One region of the Microbacterium caowuchunii genome, then DNA from elsewhere that is predicted to be linked to it. Evidence: predicted binding sites of a transcription regulator. Region 1 holds the regulator's gene; the other holds the start of a gene.
The links. Region 1 encodes HspR, which represses chaperone genes until heat shock. Its sites were predicted from a motif close to AAGTTGAGTCNNNNNGACTCAACTT; they were not measured.
Positions count from the first base shown of each region.

Region 2: the regulator HspR is predicted to act here: its motif matches at 1,314-1,338, upstream of F6J84_RS04695 (ATP-dependent Clp protease ATP-binding subunit).

Region 1 is NZ_CP044231.1:3,113,177-3,121,312, forward strand. It holds gene F6J84_RS14670 (ABC transporter ATP-binding protein) at 1-390, opposite strand, end outside; gene F6J84_RS14675 (ABC transporter ATP-binding protein) at 387-2,114, opposite strand; gene F6J84_RS14680 (heat shock protein transcriptional repressor HspR) at 2,274-2,729, opposite strand; gene F6J84_RS14685 (DnaJ C-terminal domain-containing protein) at 2,814-3,815, opposite strand; gene grpE (nucleotide exchange factor GrpE) at 3,825-4,418, opposite strand; gene dnaK (molecular chaperone DnaK) at 4,428-6,296, opposite strand; gene F6J84_RS14700 (MFS transporter) at 6,836-8,136, shown strand, end outside.
Region 2 is NZ_CP044231.1:979,654-987,789, reverse strand. It holds gene F6J84_RS04695 (ATP-dependent Clp protease ATP-binding subunit) at 1-1,300, opposite strand, end outside; gene F6J84_RS04690 (EI24 domain-containing protein) at 1,443-2,252, shown strand; gene F6J84_RS04685 (hypothetical protein) at 2,249-2,722, shown strand; gene F6J84_RS15445 (hypothetical protein) at 2,782-2,934, shown strand; gene F6J84_RS04680 (DUF3817 domain-containing protein) at 3,016-3,480, opposite strand; gene F6J84_RS04675 (MarR family winged helix-turn-helix transcriptional regulator) at 3,543-4,004, opposite strand; gene F6J84_RS04670 (class I SAM-dependent methyltransferase) at 4,011-5,177, shown strand; gene acs (acetate--CoA ligase) at 5,155-7,203, opposite strand; gene F6J84_RS04660 (HNH endonuclease signature motif containing protein) at 7,763-8,136, opposite strand, start outside.

The DNA of each region.
Region 1 (8,136 bases):
CTCGAAGCCGGGCATCGCGGCGACCATGTTGGCGAGGTCGGACTGACCGCCGGACTGCAGGGCCGCCACGACATCCGCCTGCGACGTGCCGGCCGGGAACTGCGAACCCAGTGCCGAGGAGACGACCCCTTCGAAGATCAGGTTCGTCGCCTCGCCGAGGACCCGGGGCGCGAGGACCGCCAGGACCACGCCCACCGCGCCGAGCAGCGAGACGATCGTGAAGGCCACCGCATGGGGCCTCAGCAGCCCCACCAGCCGGGCGAAGGACCGGCCGAAGTTGGCGGCCTTGCCCGGCGCGACGGAGTCCCAGTCGCCGGAGGACTGGCGGGCCTGTTCGGCCAGTTCGAGCTCGAGGCGCTCCTCCTCGGTCAGCGGGTCCGGAGTGCTCATGCCTCCACCCCCAGCTGCGATTCGACGATCTCCCGGTAGGTGGCGCTGGTCTCGAGCAGTTCGCGGTGGGTGCCGAGGCCGACCACGCGGCCGCCGTCGAGCACGACGATCCGGTCGGCGCCGGTGACCGTGGAGATCCGCTGCGCGACGACCACCTTCGTGACATCCGGCAACTCCCGCCACAGTGCCTGACGCAGGCGCGCATCGGTGGCGAGATCGAGAGCGGAGAAGGAGTCGTCGAAGATCAGCAGGTCGGGCTGGTGCACGATCGCCCGCGCGATCGCGAGACGCTGCCGCTGACCGCCCGACACATTCGTCCCGCCCTGGGCGATGCGCGCCCCGAGGCCGCCCTCCATCGCCTCCACGAAGTCGCGCCCCTGGGCGATCTCCAGTGCCGCCCACAGCTCCTCGTCCGTGGCGTCCTCCCGCCCGAAGCGGAGGTTCGAGGCCACGGTGCCGGTGAACAGGAAGGGGCGCTGCGGAACCAGCCCGATCCCCTTCCACAGGAGATCGAGATCGGCCTCGCGCACGTCGACACCGCCGACCCGCACGGTACCCGCGGTCGCATCGAACAGGCGCGGGATCAGCGAGACGAGCGTGGTCTTACCCGATCCGGTCGAGCCGACGATCGCGAGCGTCTCACCCGGCTCGGCGGCGAAGGTGATCCCGTGCAGGACCGGCGATTCCGCGCCCGGGTAGGTGAAGCCGACGCCGTCGAACTCGACCGCGCCGGGGCGGGGGAAGACGCGCACCGGCTCGGCGGGGCGCGTGAGGGTGGATTCGGAGGCGAGCACCTCGCCGATCCGCTCGGCCGACACGGCCGCACGCGGGATCATGATCGTCATGAAGCTCGCCATCAGCACGCCCATCAGGATCTGACCGACGTACTGCATGAACGCGAAGAGGGTTCCGATCTCGACCGTCCCCGCATCCACCTGGATGCCGCCGAACCAGATGACCCCGACGACCGTGACGTTGAGCACGAGCATGGCCAGCGGGAACAGGAGCACGAACAGCGAACCGACCTTGCGCCCGACGATCAGGATGTCCGTGTTCGCGCCGCGGAAGCGCTCCTCCTCGATGTGCTCGCGGACGAAGGCGCGCACGACCCGGACTCCGGTGAGCTGCTCCCGCATGATCCGGTTCACCGCGTCGAGTTTCGTCTGGAAGCGCCGGAACAGCGGCACCATCCGGCTGATGACGAGGCCGGCGATGACCAGGAGGGTCGGCACGGACACGCCGATCAGCCAGCTCAGCCCGACGTCCTGCTGCAGCGCCATCACGACACCGCCGATCGCGAGGAGCGGCGCGGTCACCAGCATGGTCGCGCCCATCATCGCGAGCATCTGCACCTGCTGGACGTCGTTGGTGTTGCGGGTGATCAGCGACCCCGGCCCGAACTGCGATACCTCGCGCTCGGAGAAGGCGCTGACCTTCTCGAAGACGTCGCGGCGGATGTCGCGGCCGGCCGCCATGGCCGCGCGGGCCGCGAAGTAGGTGGCGATGATCGACGCGGTGATCTGCCCGAGCGAGATGGCGAGCATGAAGGTGCCGGTGGACCAGATGTAGGCGGTGTCACCGCGGGCGACGCCCTGGTCGATGATGTCGGCGTTCAGGCGGGGCAGATAGAGCGCGGCCATGGCCGAGGTGAACTGGAATACGAGCACGCCCAGCAGCAGCCACCGGTACGTCGACAGGTAGCGGACCAGCAGTTTTCCGAGCATGCGTGCACTCCGGTGGGACGGTGACGCCGGAAGGAGGGGACCAGGCGGCCTCGAGGCATCGGAGACAGACTAGATCGCCGTTCCGACATCCGCACCGCCCCGACGCGGATCGCTCCCCTCGTCGGTGCATCGACCCGTGTCCCGGGCCGCGGAGTGGCCTCAGCGCGCCGAGTCGTCGTCGGATGCGAGCTCGCGGCGCGGTCGCCAGACGACCACGTCCGTCGCGCGGCGGACGCGCGTGCCCGAGCGGAGTGTGACGACGGAGCCGCTCGGCCCCGCGGCGAACACCCGTGCCCCCGGCCGGCGCGCGAGCTCCTCCTGCATCCGCGTCTCGAGCTCGTACACGCGGGCATGCAGATCGCGCACCCGGTTCTCCAGCTCGATGATGCGGGCGATCGCGGGCAGGCTCATACCGTCCGCGGAAAGGCGACCCACCTCGCGCAACTGCTCGACGTGGCGCACCGAGTACCGGCGCGACCCGCCCTTCGTCCGTGCCGGCACGACCAGCCCGAGCCGGTCGTACTGGCGGAGCGTCTGCGGGTGCATTCCGGCGAGGTCGGCGGCCGTCGCGATCGCGAAGACCGGGGTCTCCTCATCGATCTCGTCCTCGGACACGTCCACTCACCTCATCTGCTGTCTCTTCTGTGTCCGCGGACCGGCGCCGCGCCCGTCATGGGCGGCGCCGGCACCGCGGGCGGGTCAGACCCTGGCCTTGGCCATGAGATCGGCCCGGGGGTTCTCTTTCGGCTCGAGGGCCTGGAAGGCCTCCAGCGCCTCGCGCGCGGCGTCGTCGAGGTGAGTGGGAACGGCCACCTGCACCTCGGCGAGGAGATCGCCGGTGCCCTTCTGCGTCTTGATGCCGCGGCCCTTGACCCGCAGCACCCGGCCCGAGGGCGTCCCCGGCGCGACACGCAGCTTGACCGTGTCGCCGCCGAGCGTCGGGACCTCGATCGTGGCGCCGAGCACCGCTTCGGTGAAGGTCACCGGAACGGTCAGACGGATGTTCAGCCCGTCACGGACGAACACCGGATGCGGCCGCACCGACACCTGCACGACGATGTCGCCGTTCTCGCCGCCGTCGGGCGAGGGACGCCCGCGACCGCGCAGGCGGATCTTCTGCCCGTCGGCGACGCCCGCGGGGATCTTCACCTTGAACGGCTTGCCGTCCTCACCCTGCAGGCTGATGGTCTCCCCACCGGCCGCCGTGGCGAAGTCGAGCGTGGTGCGCGCCATGACGTCGGCACCACGGGTGGGGCCGCCGTATCCGCGGAATCCGCCCGAGGTCTGACCGAACCGGCCGGCTCCGAAACCGCCGGACGCACCACCCCGGTCGAACATCGTGAAGAAGTCGTCGAAGTCGCCCGCCTGGTCGAAGCGGGCTCCCCCGCCGCGGCCCTGCCCGAACCTCGAGAACACGTCCTCGAAGCCACCGGCACCCTGACCGCCCGCCGTGAAGCGCGCGCCGGAGCCCATCGCACGGATCTGGTCGTACTCCTCGCGCTGCTCCTTGTCGCTCAGCACGGCGTACGCCTCGCTGATCTCCTTGAACTTCGCCTCGGCGGCGCTGTCGCCCTGATTGGAGTCGGGGTGGTACTTGCGCGCCAGCTTGCGGTACGTCTTCTTGAGTTCCGCGTCGGAGACGTCCTTGGCGACACCGAGCGTGGCGTAGAAGTCCTTGTCGAACCAGTCCTGACTGGCCACGTGAGCCTCCTACTCCGCCGGAACGGCGACGACGACCTTCGCAGGACGCAGTTCGGTCGAGCCGAGGCGGTACCCGACCTCGACCACTTCGAGGATCGTCGCCTCGGTCACACCGGGAGTGGGCTGCTGGAAGATCGCCTCGTGCTGCTGCGGGTCGAACGCTTCCCCGGCCTCCCCGTAGACCACCAGGCCGAGCCGGTCGGCCATCGTCCGCATCTTCTCCGCGATCGCGGTGAAAGCGGAGCCGGCGACCAGGTCGCCGTGCTTCTGGGCGCGGTCGAGGTCGTCCAGCACGGGCAGCAGATCCTTCGCCACCGTGCCCTTGGCGCGCTCGATCTCCACCTCGCGCTGCTCCTCGGTGCGGCGCCGGTAGTTGGCGTACTCGGCCTGCAACCGCTTCAGGTCCGCCAGCAACGCCGACTCGAGGTCGGCGAGGGTCGCGTCCTCGGCGGCGGCATCCACGTTCTGCTCGGCACCGAGGATGTCGTCGACCGTCAGTTCCGGCTCCTGCGCGTCGGGGCCGGAAGCCTGAGCTTCCGACCCCTCTGCGCCGGGCCGAACCTCGTCGTCGCCCTCGGGCGTCTCGAAGTTCTTGTCCGTCATGTTCTCGTCTTACTTCTTGTCTTCGTCGTCGTCGACCACTTCGGCGTCGATGACGTCCTCTTCGGGGTTCGGAACGGTGCCGGCGCCCGGGTCGGTGGCGGACGGGTCAGCGGGCTGTCCCTGCGCCTGCGCGGCCTGGTAGATCGCCTCACCGAGAGCGCTCTGGCTCTGGTTCAGCTTGTCGTACGCCGTCTTCACCGCGTCGTCGTCCTCACCGGCGAGCGCGGTCTTGACCGCGTCGACGTCGGCCTGGACGGACTCCTTCACCTCGGCGGGGATCTTGTCCTCGTTCTCCTTGATCAGCTTGTCGATCGAGTACGAGAGCGTCTCGGCCTGGTTGCGGACCTCGGCCGACTCGCGGCGCTTCTTGTCCTCGGCAGCGTGCTCCTCGGCCTCGCGCACCATCCGGTCGATGTCCTCCTTGGGCAGCGACGAACCGCCGGTGATGGTCATCGACTGCTCCTTGCCGGTGCCCTTGTCCTTGGCGGACACGTGCACGATGCCGTTCGCGTCGATGTCGAAGGTGACCTCGACCTGCGGGATGCCGCGCGGAGCCGGCGCGATGCCGGTCAGCTCGAACGTTCCCAGCGGCTTGTTGTCGCGGGTGAACTCGCGCTCGCCCTGGAAGACCTGGATCGCGACCGACGGCTGGTTGTCGTCGGCGGTGGTGAAGGTCTCGCTGCGCTTGGTCGGGATGGCCGTGTTGCGCTCGATGAGCTTGGTCATGATGCCGCCCTTGGTCTCGATGCCGAGGCTCAGGGGGGTGACGTCGATCAGCAGCACGTCCTTGCGCTCGCCCTTGAGGACACCGGCCTGGAGCGCGGCGCCCACGGCGACGACCTCGTCCGGGTTGACGCCCTTGTTGGCGTCCTTCCCGGTCTCGGACTTCACGAGCTCGGCGACGGCCGGCATGCGGGTGGAACCACCCACGAGCACGACGTGGTCGATGTCGGCGACCTTGATGCCCGCTTCCCGGATGACGTCCTGGAACGGCTTCTTGGTGCGGTCGAGCAGGTCCTTGGTCAGGTCCTCGAACTTCGCGCGCGTCAGCGTCTCGGAGAGGGAGACCGGGCCGGACTCGGTGAGCGAGAGGTACGGCAGGTTGATGGAGGTCGAGGTGGAGCTGGAGAGCTCCTTCTTCGCCTGCTCCGCAGCCTCCTTCAGACGCTGCAGCGCGATCTTGTCGCCCGAGACGTCGACGCCCGTCGTGTCCTTGAACTGCTTGATGAGGTAGTCGACGACCCGCTGGTCCCAGTCGTCGCCACCGAGGCGGTTGTCACCGGCCGTGGAGCGCACCTGGATCGTGGAGAAGTCGTCGTCCTTGCCCACCTCGAGGAGGGAGACGTCGAAGGTTCCGCCGCCGAGGTCGAAGACGAGGATGAGCTCGTCCTCCTTGCCGCGGTCGAGACCGTACGCCAGCGCAGCCGCGGTGGGCTCGTTGATGATGCGGAGGACGTTCAGGCCCGCGATCTCGCCGGCCTCCTTCGTCGCCTGACGCTCGGCGTCGTTGAAGTACGCCGGAACCGTGATGACGGCGTCGCTGACGGTGTCGCCGAGGTACTGCTCCGCGTCGCGCTTGAGCTTCTGCAGGATGCGGGCCGAGATCTCCTGGGGCGTGTACGCCTTGCCGTCGATCGCCTGGGTGCGCCAGTCGGTACCCATGTGACGCTTGACCGACGTGATGGTGCGGTCGACGTTCGTGACGGCCTGCCGCTTCGCGGTCTCGCCGACGAGGACCTCGCCGTCCTTGGTGAATGCGACGACCGACGGGGTCGTGCGGAAGCCTTCGGCGTTGGCGATGACCTTCGGCTCACCGCCTTCGAGGACGCTGACGACCGAGTTGGTCGTACCGAGGTCGATTCCGACTGCACGGGGCATGGGCTTCTCCTTCTATGGATAGGTAATGTCTGGGGGCGGCCGCAAACCTGAGCCGCGATGACTCAAGCGTACCGGCACGCTTTCCGACCGTCAAGTGAACTTGACATGAACGCGCTCAAGTTTTCCGTGCGGGTGCCCGGAACGATGCGGCGCAGGCGCCGCATCCCGGCATCCCCTTGGCTGCACGCCCGGGCGTGGCGTCCCCTCGGTGGCGTCCGGCGGGCTCGGCGGGCCTGGCGGGCCTGGCTTGCTCGGAGACGGAGTCCCCGCCGCCGAGCCGAGCCCCGCCGGCCCGAGGACTTTCCGTCCAGCAGAGGATGATCCGCCCACGGCGGTCCGCGTGCCGGCGGATCGTCCTCCTCCCGGAGAAACCCGCCGGAGACACCCCCGGGGATGGCGCGGCCCGGGCGGCCGGAACGGCGCGTTTCCACCCGGGACGGCTGCGGGCGCTACCCTGGCGATTGCCGCAACGACGCGGCATCCGCGGTCCCCGCCGACTCGGCACCGCTCGTTCGTGGAAGGGCCTCAGCGTGACGCACATGGACTCAGAGTCGCCGCTCCGCGCCTCCGCCACACCCGTGCCCCCACCGACCGCGAACACCGGCGCCCTCGCGCCGATGGGCGCGCTGTTCCAGGAATCCGCGCCGGACCGGGTGGTGCCGCGCAAGCAGGTGTGGTCGTGGGCGATGTGGGACTGGGCGGCGCAGCCGTTCAACTCCGTGCTGCTGACCTTCGTGTTCGCCTCGCTCTACCTCGTCTCGGACTCGTTCCTGCCGCCGGAGATCGCCGCCCTGGATGCCTCGGACCCGGTGAAGGAACGCGCCCTCGCCGACCTCTCCAGCGGCTACGGCCTCGCCACCACCCTCGCCGGCATCCTGATCCTGCTGCTCGCTCCGGTGCTCGGCCAGACGGCGGATCGCTCCGGCCGCAAGAAGCGCTGGCTGCTGGTGTTCACCGTGCTGCTGGCGCTCGCGCAGTTCGGCCTCTTCTTCGTGCACGCCGACCCCGCCTACTTCTGGGTCGGGGCGATCGTGCTGTCGGCCGGTGCCGTCGTCTCCGAGATCGCCGGCGTGAACTACAACGCGATGCTCGTGGAGGTCTCCACCCCACGGACCATCGGCCGGGTGAGTGGCCTCGGCTGGGGTCTCGGCTACATCGGCGGCATCGTCGCGCTCACGATCGTCGTGCTGCTGACCTTCGCCGACTGGTTCGGCATGGACACCTCGGACGGTCTCGCCTACCGCCTGATCGCGGTGGGATGCGGCGTCTGGACCCTGGTGTTCTCCATCCCGCTGTTCCTCAACGTGCCGGAAGCGCCCGCGGTTCCGGGCGTGCAGAAGGTCGGGTTCTTCGCCGGGTACGTGACGCTCGTGAAGGACGTCGTGGCGCTGTTCCACTCGCACCGCCCGACGTTCTGGTTCCTGCTCTCCAGCGCCGTCTACCGCGACGGCCTCGCCGCGGTGTTCGCCTTCGGCGGGGTGCTCGCGGCCGTCTCGTTCGGATTCTCGCCCACAGAAGTGATGATCTTCGGGATCGCCGCGAACGTCGTCGCCGGCGTCTCGACGATCCTGGCGGGCCGGCTCGACGACCGGTTCGGCGCCCGGGCCGTGATCATCACCGCGCTCACCGGGCTCGTCGTGATGGCGGTCGTTCTGTTCGCCCTGCACGACCTCGGCACGATCGTGTTCTGGGTCGGCGGACTCGTGCTCTCCGCATGCGTCGGTCCCGCGCAGGCGGCCAGCCGGTCATTGCTGGCGCGGGTGACCCCGGCCGGGATGCAGGGCGAGATCTTCGGCCTCTATGCCACGACCGGTCGGGTGGCGAGCTTCATCGCCCCCGC
Region 2 (8,136 bases), 1.1 Mb from region 1:
CGGCCTGGTCGATCAGGTCGATGGCCTTGTCCGGCAGCACCCGCTCGGTCAGGTAGCGGTCGCTGAGTTCGACCGCAGCGCGCAGCGCCTCGTCGGTGTAGGTGACCCGGTGGTGCTCCTCATACGCGGAACGCAGACCCCGGAGGATCTCGATCGCGTCCGTGAGGGACGGCTCGCCGACGCGCACCGGCTGGAACCGGCGCTCCAGGGCGGGGTCCTTCTCGATCACCCGGTACTCCTTGAGGGTCGTCGCCCCGACCAGGTGCAGGTCACCGCGCGCGAGACGCGGCTTCAGGATGTTCCCCGCGTCCATGGCACCTTCACCACCGGCACCGGCGCCGACGACGGTGTGCACCTCGTCGATGAAGAGGATGACCTCGCCGCGGAGCCCGGCGACCTCGTCCATCGTCTTGGTCAGCCGCTCCTCGAAGTCACCGCGATAACGGGCACCGGCGAGCATGGCCGGCAGGTCCAGCGCGATGACGCGCTTCCCGCGCAGCAGCTCGGGCACCTCCTCGGCGACGATGGCGCGGGCCAGGCCCTCCACGATCGCGGTCTTGCCGACGCCGGCCTCACCCATCAGCACGGGGTTGTTCTTCGTGCGACGGCTGAGGATCTCGATGGTCTGCTCGATCTCGTCGCCACGGCCGATCACCGGGTCGAGGTCCCCGGCCGCGGCGAGCGCGGTGAGGTCCTGTCCGTAGGTGTCGAGCATCGGGGTCTGGGATGCGGGTGCACCGGTCTCCGTGCCGGGCGCCCCGGCGGGGACCGGCTCACGGACGCCCTGGGTGAGGGCCTCGGCCGTGACGCCCGCTTCGGCGAGCACGCGGCCTGCCGGGCTGTCCTGCGCGAGGACGAGGGCGAAGAAGAGGTGTTCCGGGTCGATGTAGGTGGATCCCGCCGAGCGGGCCACCTGGAAGGCGTGGAACAGCGCGCGCTGCACGGACACCGTGACGACGGCGCCGTCCGCCTCCGCGGCGGGCCCGGCCTGGGGCAGGCGCCCCTCGATGCCGCGCAGGATGGCCTGCGGGTCGGCACCCACGCGGGAGAGCCCCTCGCGGGCGGTCGGGTCCTCGACGAGCGCGTGGAGCACGTGCAGGGCGTCGAGCTCCCGCTGACCGCGCATGAGGGCGAAGCGTCCGGCCTCCTGCAGGATCTGCTGGGTGCGGGCGCTCAGGAACCGGCTGAGGTCGATCGACCGGGCCGCCCGAGCCTGCTCGCCCTGCAGGTAGCGGGCGAGGAACTCGTCGAAGCTGCGCCGGGCGTCGTCCCCCTCCTGGGGGGTGAAGTCTTCGGGCATTCTGTCTCCTGTAAAGGTGAGCCAAGGCGACTCAACTTCATCCATGTTACGAAGTTGAGCGTGCGTGTATCAAGTTCAACGCGACGCTGCGCAGGGTATTCCCGGTTACGCTCGGTCCATCCCGAGACCCGAGGAAACCGTGATGAGTGACCCGCACGACCCCGCCGACACACCCGAGAGGCGGACCGCCGCAGGCGAGTTCTTCGCCGGGTTCCGCATCCTGTTCGGCGGTTTCGGATGGTGGCGGATGCGCCCGGGCCTCATGCTGCTCGGCCTCGTCCCCGCGGCGATCGTGAGCCTGGCCCTCGGCGCGGGCCTCATCACCCTGGGGTTCTGGATCGCGCCCATCACGACCGCGGTCACGCCGTTCGCGGAGGGATGGCCGGGCCTGTGGTCGACCCTGCTGCGCGTCGCCGTGGGGGCGGCCCTCTTCGGCGGCGCGCTGCTGCTGTCCGCGGCGTTGTTCACCGCACTGACACTGTTGATCGGCGAGCCGTTCTACGACCGGATCTGGCGCTCGGTCGAGGCGACGGAGGCCGGCACGCCCCCGGACCGTGATCCCGGGTTCTGGTCGGGGGTCGCCGACGCCGGATCCCTCATCGTGCGCGGTGCTCTCGCCGCCCTCGTCGCCTTCGCGCTCGGACTCATCCCCCTCGTCGGCGGCGTGCTGGGAGCCGTCACCGGTGTCCTGCTGTCGGGCTGGATCCTCGCGGACGAACTGTCCGCGCGCGCCCTCACCGCCCGGGGGATCGGACACGTCGAACGGCGTACGCTGCTGCGGGGGCGGCGCGCCCGGGCGCTCGGCTTCGGGGTGGCGACGCAGCTCTGCTTCCTGGTTCCGCTCGGCGCCGTCCTCACGATGCCCGCCGCGGTCGTCGGGGCCACGCGGCTGTCCCACGAGGTGCTCCCCGTCCCGGCGGCCCCGCACGCTCTGGCAGACTCCGAAGAATGACGCGCACCGCCACCCGCCGCGACACCATCGCCCTCCTCACCGGAGTGGGCCTGATCGTGCTGCCCCTCGTCGGCGCCGCCTTCAAGATCCTCTGGCCGGGATGGATGCTTGTGGTCATCCTGTTCGTGTCGCCCGTCCTGCTGATCGGCTACGGCCTGCAGGTCGCGATCGCCGCGAGCGGCTTCCTCTCCGCCCGTGCCGTGCTCCGCGACGGGGAGCGGCGGCGCCCGGCGCTCTGGGCGGCATGGCTCACCGCGATCGGGGTCGTCGCCGTCGGGCTCTTCTTCGTCGACGGCGGGGACTCGTCCTGGGGATCCGCGTTCATGTACATCGTCGGCGCGGAGTCCGACGACGGGGTCGCCGACGTGTCGAACGTCCTCGCCTGGGTGGGCGCCATCGCCTGGATCGGCGGTTGGGTCTGGCTCGTCGTCGAGTGGATCAGGGCGCTCATCCGCCGACGCCGGGGCTGAGCGGACGCAGGTCCGCGCAACACCCGATACGCTGGATGAAGTCTGTGAGAAGGAGTGCCATGTTCATCGTCGCCCTGCCGCTGTTCCTGCTCGGTATGTTCGCCTGCGGCATCTCGTTCTCGGTCGAGGGCTTCCAGGCCATCCTCTTCGTCGCCGGGATCCTGCTCGTCTCGCTGGCGATGGCACTGCCCATCCACATCCGCGCGAAGTAGTCGGCGGGCCGCTTCAGCCGCCCGAATCAGCCTGCGACCCGCATCCGCTGATGGGCCGCGTCAGCCTTCCCGTCGAGCGGCTCAGCCCTTCCCACCGGGCGGGCCGATGATCAGCAGCACGACGAAGAGCACGATCACGGCGACGAGGACGATCGCCGCGAACACCCACGGATGGTTCAGCAGCAGCCGCATGACCTTGTCGTGCCAGGCCGCATCCCTCGGGTCGTCGGTCGCCTCGAGGCGCCACTGACCCCGCAGCCGCCCGGTGCGATGCAACCAGATCTCGGTCGGGATCGTCGCGTACGGGATGACCGCGCTGCCGATCGCCACGACCGCCGGCCATGCTCCCCAGCGCTGGTTCTTCGCGACGACGATCGCGGTGGCGCCGTAGGACAGGAACACGAAGCCGTGGATGCCTCCGGCCACCGACACCACGACCGCGACATCCGTGACCGCTCGGATGATCAGGGCGCTGATGAGCAGCGTCCAGGAGATCGCCTCGGCTATCGCGAGGACGCGGAACAGGGACTGGGGCGTGCGGAACAAGGCGGGTCCTCCAACGTCGCGCGGCCGGGACAGCCGCGCCGCCACGTTACCCGAGCCCGGCTTCAGCTTTCCTGAAGGGTCATCCCGAAGGGCTGCTCGTGCAGTCCCTGCAGGGCGGCCGTGAGATCCGGGATGCCGTCGGCGAACTCCCGATCGAGGTCCGCGAGCCGACGGTCGGCCTCAGCCAGCACCCCGGCGCCCTTGTCGGTCACCCGGAGGTCGGATGCCGCCCCGGCGTGGGCGGTGACGTCCTCCGCGAGCCCGTCGCCGACGAGGATCTTCACGGCCGTGTGCGCCGTCTGCACGGTGATCTGGGAGCGCCGGGCCAGCTCCGAGAACGAGATCCCCGGGGTCGCCTGCAGGTGCGCCAGCAGAGCGTACTTACGCGTCGTGAGCCCGAGGTCCTTCAGCGCCGCGTGGAGCCGGTGGTCCCAGACGGCGGCGACGGTGATCAGCGAGATCACGGGGCTGAACGGCGGTCGCCCGACCGCGACGGACGATCGCGGTGTGGCGGTGTCTCCCATCCCCCCATGCTATCCGCCGCATCCGTGCGCGAGGCGGGCAGTAGCGTGGGGGGTGTGGACTTCTCCCTCGACGCGCTCCGGCGCTGGCCCGACGTCGAGGCACCGGACCTGGTCGCCGCCGATGCCGCTGACCGTCTGATCCTCGACGAATCCGCCGCTGCGCGCGCGGACGCTCCGCGGGAGCGCATCGCCGTGATCGGCGACGCCTACGGCGCGCTCGCCCTGGGCGCCGCCGCGGCCGCACCGGCGGCATCCGGCATCGTCCGCGTCCACCAGGACGCCCTGACCGGGGAGCAGGCGCTGGCCGCCAACGCGGAACGCGTGGGACTCACCGGCAGCGTCGCCTCCCTCCCCCTTTCGCCCGGGCTGCTCGAGGGCAGCCGGATCGTGCTGCTCCGGCTCCCGAAGTCGCTCGATGCGCTGCGGGACATCGCGGGAGCCGTCGCCGCGCACGCCCATCCGGAGGTCGTCGTCTACGCGGGCGGCAGGCTCAAACACATGAGTCTCGGGATGAACGACGTGCTCGGGGAGTTCTTCGCGACGCTCGACGTCACCCACGCGCGGCAGAAGTCGCGCGTCCTCATCGCGCGCGGACCGCGGGACGGGCGCGACCCGGAGCCCCGCCGGCAGACGCACGACGGTCTCGTCGTCTGCGCGTACGGCGGTGTCTTCGCCGGCACGTCGATCGACATCGGCACCAGGTTCCTCCTCGAGCACCTGCCCGACGCGCTGCCCGCTGGCGGTACGGTCATCGATCTCGCGTGTGGGACCGGCGTCGTGGCGGCATGGCTGGCACGACGCCACCCCGACCTGACGGTACTCGCGACCGACCAGTCCGCGGCTGCGGTGGCCTCCGCTCGCGCCACCGCGGCGGCGAACGGCGTGGCCGACCGCGTGCAGGTCCGCCGCGACGACGCGCTCTCGGCACAGCCGGAGCGCAGCGCGGCGTTCATCGCCCTGAACCCGCCGTTCCACTCCGGCACGGCGGTCCACAGCGGTCTCGCCCCACACCTCTTCACGGATGCCGCGCGCGTCCTCCGCCCCGGCGGCGAGCTGTGGACGGTCTGGAACTCGGCGCTGCGCTATCGCGCCGAGCTCGAGAGCATCGTCGGCCCCACCCGCCAGGTCGCCCGCAACACGAAGTTCACCGTCACCGTGTCCGTTCGCCGCTGACGCCCTGCGCTACCGCGGGCGGCACCGTCGTCTCGGTCGCCTCGCGGGACCGGTCGGCGTCCACGACGGCGGCGATGCGGCGGGGAACGGACTCGTCCTGCAGCGACGTGGTGTCGCCCAGCGGGCGGCCCTCCACGAGGTCGACCAGGAGCCGCCGCATGATCTTGCCGCTCCGGGTCTTGGGCAGGTCGGGCACGCGGAAAACGTGTGCGGGTCGCGCAACCGGACCGATGGCGCCGCGCACGTGCCGGCGCAGCGCGTCCGCATCCGCCTCGCCCGTCACGAATGCGGCGATGGCCTGCCCGGTGACGGCGTCCGCGACGCCGACCACCGCCGCCTCCCCGACCGCCGGATGAGCCACGAGGGCGGACTCGATCTCGATGGTCGAGAGGCGGTGCCCCGATACGTTGATCACGTCATCGATGCGGCCGAGCACCCACAGGGCGCCGTCCGCATCGAGCTTCGCCCCGTCGCCGGCGAGGAAGTAGCCGCGGTCGGCGAACCGCGCCCAGTACGAGTCCCGGTACCGCAGGGGGTCGCCCCACACGGTCCGCGACATCCCGGGCCATGTGCCGTCGACGACGAGCAGCCCTCCCCCGCCGGGCCCCACATCGGCGCCGTCGGCGTCCACGACCCGCACGCGCAGCCCCGGCAGTGCCGTCAGCGCCGAGCCCGGCTTCAGGGTCGAGACGCCGGGAAGCGGCGCGGCGATCGCGGCGCCCGTCTCGGACTGCCACCAGGTGTCGACCACCGGCGTCTCACCGCGCCCCAGGTGCCGGTGGAACCACACCCACGCTTCCGGGTTGATGGCCTCCCCCACCGTCCCGAGCAGGCGCAGCGCGGACAGGTCGACCGACGGCGGCGGGCCGTCCGGGAACCGGCTCATGAGCGAGCGGATGAGCGTGGGCGCCGTGTAGTACGTCGTGACCCCGTACCGGTCCAGGATCCGGAAGTGCCGGTCCCACGACGGGGTGTCCGGCGTGCCCTCGTACAGGACACTCGTCACGCCGTTCAGGAGCGGCCCGTAGGTGACGTAGCTGTGGGCGGTGACCCACGCCAGGTCGGCGGTGCACCAGTACACGTCGGTCTCCGGCTTGGCGTCGAAGACCGCCCAGAAGCTCCAGGCCACGTGGGTCAGCCAGCCGCCCGTCGTGTGGACCAGCCCTTTCGGTCGCCCCGTCGTCCCGCTCGTGTAGATGATGAACAGCGGCGTCTCGGCGTCGAAGTACTCCGGGTCGTGCCGGTCCGACGCGCCGCCGACCGCGTCGTGCCACCAGAGGTCCCGTCCGGGCGTGAAGGGGACGTCGGAGCCCGTCCGGCGCACCACGAGCACGTGCTCGATGGACGCAATCCCCTCGACCGCCGCATCCGCCTGCTGCTTGACCGGGACGGCCTCCCCGCGGCGGAACTGCCCGTCGCTCGTGACCAGCAGCTTCGCGCCGGTGTCCTCCACCCGGAAGCGCAGCGCCTCGGCGGAGAACCCGCCGAACACGAGCGAGTGGATGGCGCCGATGCGCGCCGTCGCGAGCTGAATGACGATCGTCTCGATGAGCACCGGGAGGTAGATCACGACGCGGTCGCCGCGGGTGATCCCGAGCGACGTCAGCGCGTTGGCCGCCCGCGCCACCTCCCGCTGCAGTTCCGCATAGATGATCGTGCGCCGGTCGCCGCGTTCGCCCTCGAAGTGGAACGCGATCCGGTCGCCGTGGCCGGCCGCGACGTGCCGGTCGACGGCGTTCACCGAGGCGTTCAGCCGGCCGCCCACGAACCACTCGGCCGCGGGGACCGACGCGCCGTCGGTCGGCGCCCACGTGTGCGCCGTGTGCCACGGCTCCGCCCAGTCCAGCACCTCCGAGCGGTGCGCCCAGAACGTCTCCGGATCCTCCCCCGCGCGCTCCCGCCATTCGCGCGCGATCCACTCCGGCGTCACGTTCGCCTGCGCCGCGAACGCCGCAGGAGGCGGGAACGTGCGCCGCTCGTCGAGGAGGCTGCGGATGGTGTCGTCGTGCGCGGTGGAGGTGCTCATGCTGCTTCCGGGGTCGAGGTGACACCAGCCTCCGGGGGATGCCGGTGCGCGGCCAAAACGGATGACGACGTGTGACGCGTCGGGGGGCTGGCGCGGCTCGCTCGGGGGGCTGCGCTCGGGGGCTGCGCTCGGTGGGGGGGGCGCACTCGGTGGGGGGCTGCGCTTGGTGGGGGCTGCGTGGTTCGTGTTTCCGGGCGCATGCCCCCGACCGCCTTCGGCGGTCTCCCACCAGACCCGATGCCAGCGCCCGGAAACACCAACCACTCCGCCACCGCAGCAGCACCTCGCCCCAGCGCAACATCCCCCTGCCGCCCTTCGGCGCTCACCAGACCCGATGCCAGCGCCCGGAAACACGAACCACTCCGCCACCGCAGCAGCACCTCGCCCCAGCGCAACATCCGCCTGCCGCCCTTCGGCGCCCGCCAGACCCGATGCCAGCGCCCGGAAACACGAACCGCTCCGCCACGGGGGACAGCATCCGACAGCGCCGCCACCCTTCCCCGAGCGCCCGGGCGACGTCCCGCCGCACCCGCAGCCCGCATCCGGGCGCGGACGGGGGTCACGCGGGCACGCGTGCGAGGGGACGGCCACCGCGACGCCAACGCTGCAGCGGGTCCCACCACGCCGGCCCACGGACCTCCGGAACACCCCTGCGCATCCGCACCTGCCACCCTGACCCGTCCAGCGTCCGATGGTGATGCCAGCACAGCGCCACGCCGTTGTCGGTATGGGTCGGGCCGCCTCGCGATGCCTCCTCCACATGGTGGATCTCGCACCATTCCGGCGGGGTGTCGCAGCCCGGGATGAGGCACCCGCCGTCCCGGGCCAGGATCGCCCTCCGCTGGTGCGCGGTGAAGATCCTCCCCGCGAACCCGAGCGAGACGATCCGGCCTTCCCGGCCCAAGACCACCCGCTGGACGTCCCCGATGCACG